Linked DNA regions of Methylorubrum extorquens. Each later gene encodes a partner of the first gene's protein in a complex. Links are inferred from orthologs where the notes say so. Each region holds a gene or a part of one and is shown on either strand. Other genes may lie near its edges.

Evidence for each region.
Region 2: the proteins of J2W78_RS10680 (region 1) and pnp are in contact, whole or in part, in a cryo-EM structure (PDB 9QH0), measured with the Escherichia coli proteins. The link is inferred for Methylorubrum extorquens from one-to-one orthologs.

What each region holds. Positions count from the first base shown.
Region 1 is NZ_JALJXF010000001.1:2,285,388-2,289,437, reverse strand. The notes cover bases 228-3,969. They hold J2W78_RS10680 (Rne/Rng family ribonuclease), read right to left. Parts: upstream 3,575-3,969; coding sequence 428-3,574; downstream 228-427. Outside these bases: J2W78_RS10685 (sulfatase family protein), read right to left, coding at 1-185. UniProt on the Escherichia coli protein: Endoribonuclease that plays a central role in RNA processing and decay. Required for the maturation of 5S and 16S rRNAs and the majority of tRNAs. Also involved in the degradation of most mRNAs.
Region 2 is NZ_JALJXF010000001.1:1,936,219-1,939,479, reverse strand. The notes cover bases 293-3,245. They hold pnp (polyribonucleotide nucleotidyltransferase), read right to left. Parts: upstream 2,916-3,245; coding sequence 669-2,915; downstream 293-668. Other genes in these bases: rpsO (30S ribosomal protein S15), read right to left, coding at 3,185-3,245; J2W78_RS09155 (TonB-dependent receptor), read right to left, coding at 293-399. Outside these bases: more of J2W78_RS09155, read right to left, coding at 1-292; more of rpsO, read right to left, coding at 3,246-3,261. UniProt on the Escherichia coli protein: Involved in mRNA degradation. Catalyzes the phosphorolysis of single-stranded polyribonucleotides processively in the 3'- to 5'-direction. Also involved, along with RNase II, in tRNA processing.

The DNA.
Region 1 (4,050 bases):
TCGATATGCGGGGTCGCGAGATCCGGTCGGCCGTAGCACGCGACATCGGCGTAGCCGAGGTCGTCCGCCATGATGAAGACGATGTTGGGCTGCTGCGCCGCCCGCGCCTCACGCCCCGCCGTCACCACCGCTGCCGTGCCGGCCGCGGCACTCCGCAGCACCCGCCTGCGCGTCATGTTCGCCATGTGATTCCCCGTCGTTCGGGGGATCTGTAAACCAACGCATGTTGGCTGGCAGCCGTGCGGCCTGTCAGTTCCAGCGCCTCTGTCAGCGCCCATCAGGCTCTGGCCGAAAGCCGGCCCGGCGTTGCGCGGGCTCATCCTTCAGGAGCCGGTGGAGCGCCCCGGTCGGCGAAGCGGGGCCCGGCAAACCGGGCCCCCGTCACGATTGCGCAACGTGCGCGGGATCCGCGATCCCGCGCCGCGTCTTACTCGCCCGACAGCGCCGCCTTGGTGCGCGACCACCAGCCTGCCCGCTTGGGACGGTTCGGGTCCGGCGGCGTCAGCACCACGGCGACGGGTTCCGGCGCGGGCTCGGCGGAGGCCGGAGCGGGGGCTGCCGCCTCGGTGGCGGCCTCCGCGAGGGCCTCGACCTGGATCGGCTCGACCTCCGGCGCGCGGACGACCGGCGGCTCGGCCGCGGCGCCGTTCTCGGCGGCGAGCGAAACCGTGCTCACGTCGGCCTCGCTGACCGGCTCCTCGGGGCCGACCGGCAGGGTGTTGGAGGCGGTCTCCTCGGGATGCGCTTCAGAATACCCCTCGGATTCCTCCGTGGCCCGCAGTTCGCCGGCCTCGTCCGCCTCGGCGTCCGACTCGGAATCCGAACGGCCGTTGCGCTCGGTCCGGCCGCGGCCGCGGCCGCCCCGGCGCCCGCGGCGACGGCGGCGTCCGTTGGCGTCCTCGCCGTTGGCGTCGGCCGCATCCGATGCGGTCTCGTCCGGTTCGGCCGCGGCGCCGAGAGCCGCCTCGGCGGCCTCCGGCTCGGAATCGGGCGACTCGTCGCCATCCTCCGCGCCGTCCTCGCCGTCGGTCCCGTCCTCGTCCCGCGCGCGGGCCTCGCCCTCACCGGCGGTGCGGCCACCACGGCGACGGCGGCGGCGACGGCGACGGCCACCGCCCTCCTCGGACGCGTCGGCGGCCGGGCGCTCCTCGGAGCCGCCCTCGACTTCCGCTTCGACCTCGGTCTCGACCTCTTCGATCTCCTGGCTTTCGATCGCCTCGTCCTCGAACTCCTCGGCCTCGTAGACCGGCGAGATCGCCACGGCGCGCACGCCCGTCACCGGGCCCTCGTGCTTCACCGCCGGCTCGCCGCGTTCGAGCTGGAAGGCGGAGGTCGCCACGAGCCGGTCGTCGGCGGAGACCGTGATCGTGACCGAGAAGCGCTGCTCGAGATCGAAGAGATGCGCCCGCTTCTGGTTGAGGATGTAGAGCGCCGTCTCGGTGCGGGTGCGCAGCACGACGTTGTGGCTCGCCGACTTGAGCAGCCCCTCCTCGATCGAGCGCAGGATGTGCAGCGCCACCGAGGAGGTCGCCCGCACGAAGCCCGAGCCGCCGCAATGGGCGCAGGGGATCGAGGAGGATTCGAGCACGCCGGTGCGGATGCGCTGGCGGCTCATCTCCAAGAGGCCGAAGGGCGAGATCCGCCCGACCTGGATGCGCGCCCGGTCGTTCTTGAGCGCCTCGTTCAGGCGCTTCTCCACCGCCCGATTGTTGCGCTTCTCCTCCATGTCGATGAAGTCGATCACGACGAGGCCGGCCAGATCGCGCAGGCGGACCTGGCGCGCGACCTCTTCGGCCGCCTCGAGGTTCGTCTTGAGCGCGGTGTCCTCGATGTCGTGTTCGCGGGTGGCGCGGCCGGAGTTCACGTCGATCGAGACCAGCGCCTCGGTCGGGTTGATGACGAGGTAGCCGCCCGAGCGCAGGGCCACGTGGGTCGAGAACATCGCGTCGAGCTGCTGCTCGACGCCGTAGCGGGCGAAGATCGGCGTCGTGTCGCGGTAGGGCTTCACGACCTTCGACTGGTCGGGCATCAGCATCCGCATGAAGTCCTTGGCCTCGCGGTAGGCGTCCTCGCCGGAGACCAGAACCTCGTCGAGATCCTTGTTGTAGAGGTCGCGGATCGCCCGCTTGATCAGCGAGCCCTCCTCGTAGACGAGCGCGGGTGCGGTCGAAGTCAGCGTCAGCTCGCGCACGCTCTCCCACAGGCGCATCAGGTACTCGAAGTCGCGCTTGATCTCGGGCTTGGTGCGCGAGGCGCCGGCCGTGCGCAGGATGATCCCCATCCCCTCCGGCACGTCGAGGTCGGCCACCACGTCCTTGAGGCGCTTGCGGTCGGCGGCCGAGGTGATCTTGCGGGAGATGCCGCCGCCCCGTCCGGTGTTGGGCATCAGCACCGAGTAGCGGCCGGCCAGCGACAGGTAGGTGGTGAGCGCCGCGCCCTTGGTGCCGCGCTCTTCCTTGACGACCTGGACGAGGATGATCTGGCGGCGCTTGATCACCTCCTGGATCTTGTAGTGGCGACGATAGGCGCGCGGACGCTCGGGGAGTTCGGCGAGCGCGTCGCCCGAGCCGCCGACCTGCGCGACGCGCGGCTCGCCGTCCTCGGACTCCTCGTCGTCGTCCTCGTCGTCCGAATCGTCTTCCTCGTCGTCGTCCTCATCCTCGTCGTCGGACTCGTCATCCTCCGAGTCCTCGTCGTCCGAGTCGTCGGTCTCGGCGTCCTCGTCGGAATCCGCCTCGGCTTCCTCGATCTCGGCCTGGGAGAGCGGCGCGCTGGCGGCGACGGGCTGGGGCTCGACCGTCTCTGCCTCGGCGGAATTGGCCTCGGCGGGAGCAGCCGCGGACGAGTCCGCGGTCTCCACGGGCAGGTTCGGCGCCTCGGAGAGCGCGGCGATGTCGGAGGGCTCGACCGCGCCGGCTTCGTCAACAGAGGTCTCGACGCGCGCCTCGTCGGCGGAGGTGCCGGGCTCCAGCGCCGCCTCGGGCAGGCTCGCGGAGGCATCGCCGCCGGCCTCGACGGTTGCGGACGCCGCGTCGCCCTCGCTCCGCTCGTCGGTACGTCCTTCGACGAGAGCGGACCGCACCGCCTCGATCGCCTCCGGCGCGGGCGCGTCGGCGGCCTGGCCCTCACCGGGAATCGCGGCGTCTTCGGAACCCGCCTCGGACCCGGCCTCTTGCGACTTCACCGTGTCGTCGTGGCGCGAACCGCGGGCCTCGGCCCGGCGACCGCGCGAGCGGCGGCCGCGCGGCGGACGGCGCTCCTCGCGCTCGCGGTGCTCCTCCTCCTCGCGCGCCTCGGCCTCGATCAGCGCGAGGCGGTCGGCCATCGGGATCTGGTAGTAGTCGGGGTGGATCTCGTTGAAGGCGAGGAAGCCGTGGCGGTTGCCGCCGTACTCGACGAAGGCCGCCTGGAGCGAGGGCTCCACGCGGGTGACCTTGGCGAGATAGATGTTGCCCCTCAGAGGCCGGCGGTTGGCCGCCTCGAAATCAAATTCCTCGACCCGCGAGCCTTGGACTGTGACGACCCGGGTCTCCTCCGGATGCATCGCATCGATGAGCATCTTGTTGTTGGCCATGACGTGCTTTCGACATGGCGGCCGACGTCGTTCTCCTCACGCTCGCGCCGCTTGGTCCCGGCGGCGCCGCCCCCGGCCTGCGGGCCGGAAGGAGATGGGCGCGTGCCGGCCTCGTCGCCGAGGTCGCGGTGGATGCGGGGAGGGGATTGCCGTCAACCGCCTTGACGCGCCGGGCATCGGCGCGGTGGGGGTTGAACAGGGCCGGGGCGACGGAAGGGGCGAGGCGACGCGAAAACCGCGCGCCTTCGGCACGAGCAGCGGCAACCGATGCTGTGCGTCCTCCCATCCTGATCCGGCCTCGCGAAGATGGTGGGCCGGCGAGCGGCCCGTACAGATTTCATGGGCACGACCGCCCCGGAATGATCGGGAGGCCGCGAATGCCGTGACACCCGCCCGGATGCCGGGAGGCGCCGACTGACGCTGCTGATTCGAGCGAGGTGGGCGCCGACATGCCCCGGGCGCGCCCGGGGGCCGCC
Region 2 (3,261 bases), 350 kb from region 1 along the record:
GACGTAGCGCAGCGCCTCACCGATGCTCTGCACGTTCTGGTCGCGGATCTGCGCTTCCGTCACCACCGAGATCGCCTGCGGCGTGTCGATCAAGGGCGTGTCGGTCTTGGTCGAGGAGCGTAGGCGCTTGGCGAGATAGCCGACCTGCGAGCCTGAGCTGTCGACGACGAGGCCGCGCCCGGCCCCGGAACCGGCGACGCTGATCGTATCGAGGGTGACGCCGCCGATCGAGGGGGATGCGGCAAGCGGATGGACCGCCTGAGCGGTCGGCAGGCCGGTGTTGATATCCGTGACTTGCGCCCGCGCCGGATGGATTAAAGCCGCAGCGATGCTTGTACAGGCGACGGAGCCAAGCAGCATCGGCCGCAGCACAGCACGGCCCTTGCGAGCGTTTCTCATAAACTTCCCCCTTATTTTATTAGAATAGACGGGGAAGTCTTGGCCATAATCCGGCTCAGCTTGGCAAAGTTCGAATTATTCCATATTTACTGATTTCATATGGAAAATAAGCAATCGGCACTGTCCTTTTGCGCAAGGCGGCCAAGCTGTGCCGGAGACGTTTTTTTGCGCGGCCGGATCTCGTTCGAGGGGCCCGCGCCATAAGCAAAGAGCGCGGCCCCCGGAGGGACCGCGCTCTTCAAGCGTCCGATATGGCGTGTGGGACGGGGTTACTCGCCCGACGATTCCCGGCGGCGCTCGCCGCGGTCGCGGCGGGGGCCGCGATCGCCACGGTCGCCACGATCACCGCGGTCGCTGCGCTCCTCGCGCTCCGGCTCGCCGCGCTCCGCACGCTCGGCCTTGAGCTTCTCGGTGAGATCCTCGCCGGTCTCCTGATCGACGACCTTCATCGAGAGGCGGATCTTGCCGCGCTCGTCGGCGCCGAGGAACTTCACCTTGACCTTCTGGCCCTCCTTCACGACGTCGCCAACCTTGGCGACGCGCTGGGCGGCGAGCTCAGAGATGTGGACGAGGCCGTCCTTTGCACCGAAGAAGTTCACGAAGGCGCCGAACTCCATGATCTTGACGATCGTGCCGTCGTAGATCGTGCCGGCCTCGGGCTCGGCGACGATGGAGCGGATCCAGTTATAGGCCGCCTTGATCGCCTTGCCGTCGGAGGAGGCGATCTTGACGATGCCGGTGTCCTCGATGTTGATCTTGGCGCCGGTCTTCTCGACGATCTCGCGGATGATCTTGCCGCCGGTGCCGATCACGTCGCGGATCTTGTCGGTGGGGATCTGCATCGTCTCGATGCGCGGCGCGTACTCGCCGAGTTCGGGACGGGCCGCGGTCAGGGCCTTGGACATCTCGCCCAGGATGTGGGCGCGGCCGTCCTTGGCCTGGGCGAGGGCGATCTTCATGATCTCCTCGGTGATGCCGGCGATCTTGATGTCCATCTGGAGGGAGGTGATGCCCTCCTCCGAGCCGGCCACCTTGAAGTCCATGTCGCCGAGGTGATCCTCGTCGCCGAGGATGTCGGAGAGCACCGCGAAGCGCTCACCTTCGAGGATCAGACCCATGGCGATGCCGGCGACCGGACGGCGCAGGGGCACGCCCGCATCCATCAGCGACAGCGAGCCGCCGCAGACGGAGGCCATCGAGGAGGAGCCGTTCGACTCGGTGATCTCGGAGACCACGCGGATCGTGTACGGGAACTCGTGGGCCGGCGGCAGGACGGGCCGGATCGCGCGCCACGCGAGTTTGCCGTGGCCGATCTCGCGGCGGCCCGGGGAGCCCATGCGGCCGGTCTCGCCAACGGAATAGGGAGGGAAGTTGTAGTGGAGCAGGAAGCGCTCCTTGTAGGTCCCCTCCAGCGCGTCGATGAACTGCTCGTCCTCGCCGGTGCCGAGGGTCGCTACGACCAGCGCCTGGGTCTCGCCGCGGGTGAACAGCGACGAGCCGTGGGCGCGGGGCAGCACGCCGACCTCGGAGACGATCGAGCGGACCGTCTTCACGTCACGGCCGTCGATGCGCGAGCCGGTGTCGAGGATGTTCCAGCGGACCACCTTCGACTGGGCCTCCTTGAAGGCGGCCTTGACCTTCTCGGGCGCGAACTTCTGCTCGCCCTCGGCCGGGCAGAGCGCGGCGACCACCTTCGCCTTCACGGCGTCGACGGCGGCGTAGCGCTCCTGCTTGACCGTCTTCTTGTAGGCCTCGCGCAGCTCGGTCTCGGCGACCGAGAGGACGGCGGCCTCGACGTCAGCGTTCTCCGGCGCGGTGAAATCGCGCGGCTCCTTGGCGGCCTTCTCGGCCAGACGGATGATCGCCTCGATCACCGGCTGGAAGTGCTTGTGGCCGAACATCACGGCCCCGAGCATCACGTCCTCGGAGAGCTCCTTGGCCTCGGACTCGACCATCAGCACGGCGTCCTGGGTGCCGGCGACGACGAGGTCGAGGGTCGATTCGGCGACTTCCGTCACCAGCGGGTTCAGCTTGTAGCCGCCGTTGAGGTAGCCGACGCGGGCCGCGCCGATCGGGCCCATGAACGGCACGCCCGACAGGGTGAGGGCGGCGGAGGCCGCGACCATCGCGACGATGTCGGGATCGTTCTCGAGATCGTGGGAGAGGACGGTGACGACGACCTGGGTGTCGTTGCGCCAGCCCTCGACGAAGAGCGGGCGGATCGGGCGGTCGATCAGGCGGGAGACCAGCGTCTCCTTCTCGGAGGGACGGCCTTCGCGCTTGAAGTAGCCGCCGGGGATGCGGCCGGCGGCGTAGGCGCGCTCCTGGTAGTTCACGGTGAGCGGCAGGAAGTCGATGCCGGCCTTGGGCTCCTTGCCCGCGACCACGGTGGCGAGCACGGTGGTCTCGCCGTAGGTGGCGACCACGGAGCCGTCCGCCTGACGGGCGGTCTTGCCGGTCTCGAGGACGAGCTTGCGGTCGCCCCAGATCAGCTCTTCACGTTGTACGTCGAACATATGTCTCTCGCCTTCAAACATGCGGTGGGCTGAGCCCGGCGCCGCCAGAGGCAAGACGGCGAGACGCTTCGTCTTAAGGAAGCGTCTCGCGATCCTGCCCTGGCGCCCTGCGCCTTCAAGCCGCCCGGATCGGACCGGCCGGGCCCCATGCCCGAGCGGTCCTTCTTGGTCTGCCGCGCTCTCTGACGCCGAACAGGCGTCCACTTCGTGCGAAGCGCGGCTTGTGAAAACGCGGCCCCGTGGGGGACCGCGCGAAGGTTCGGCAGGCCTTAGCGGCGGATGCCGAGGCGCTCGATGAGGGTGCGGTAGCGCGCCTCTTCCTTGCGCTTCAGGTAGTCGAGCAGCG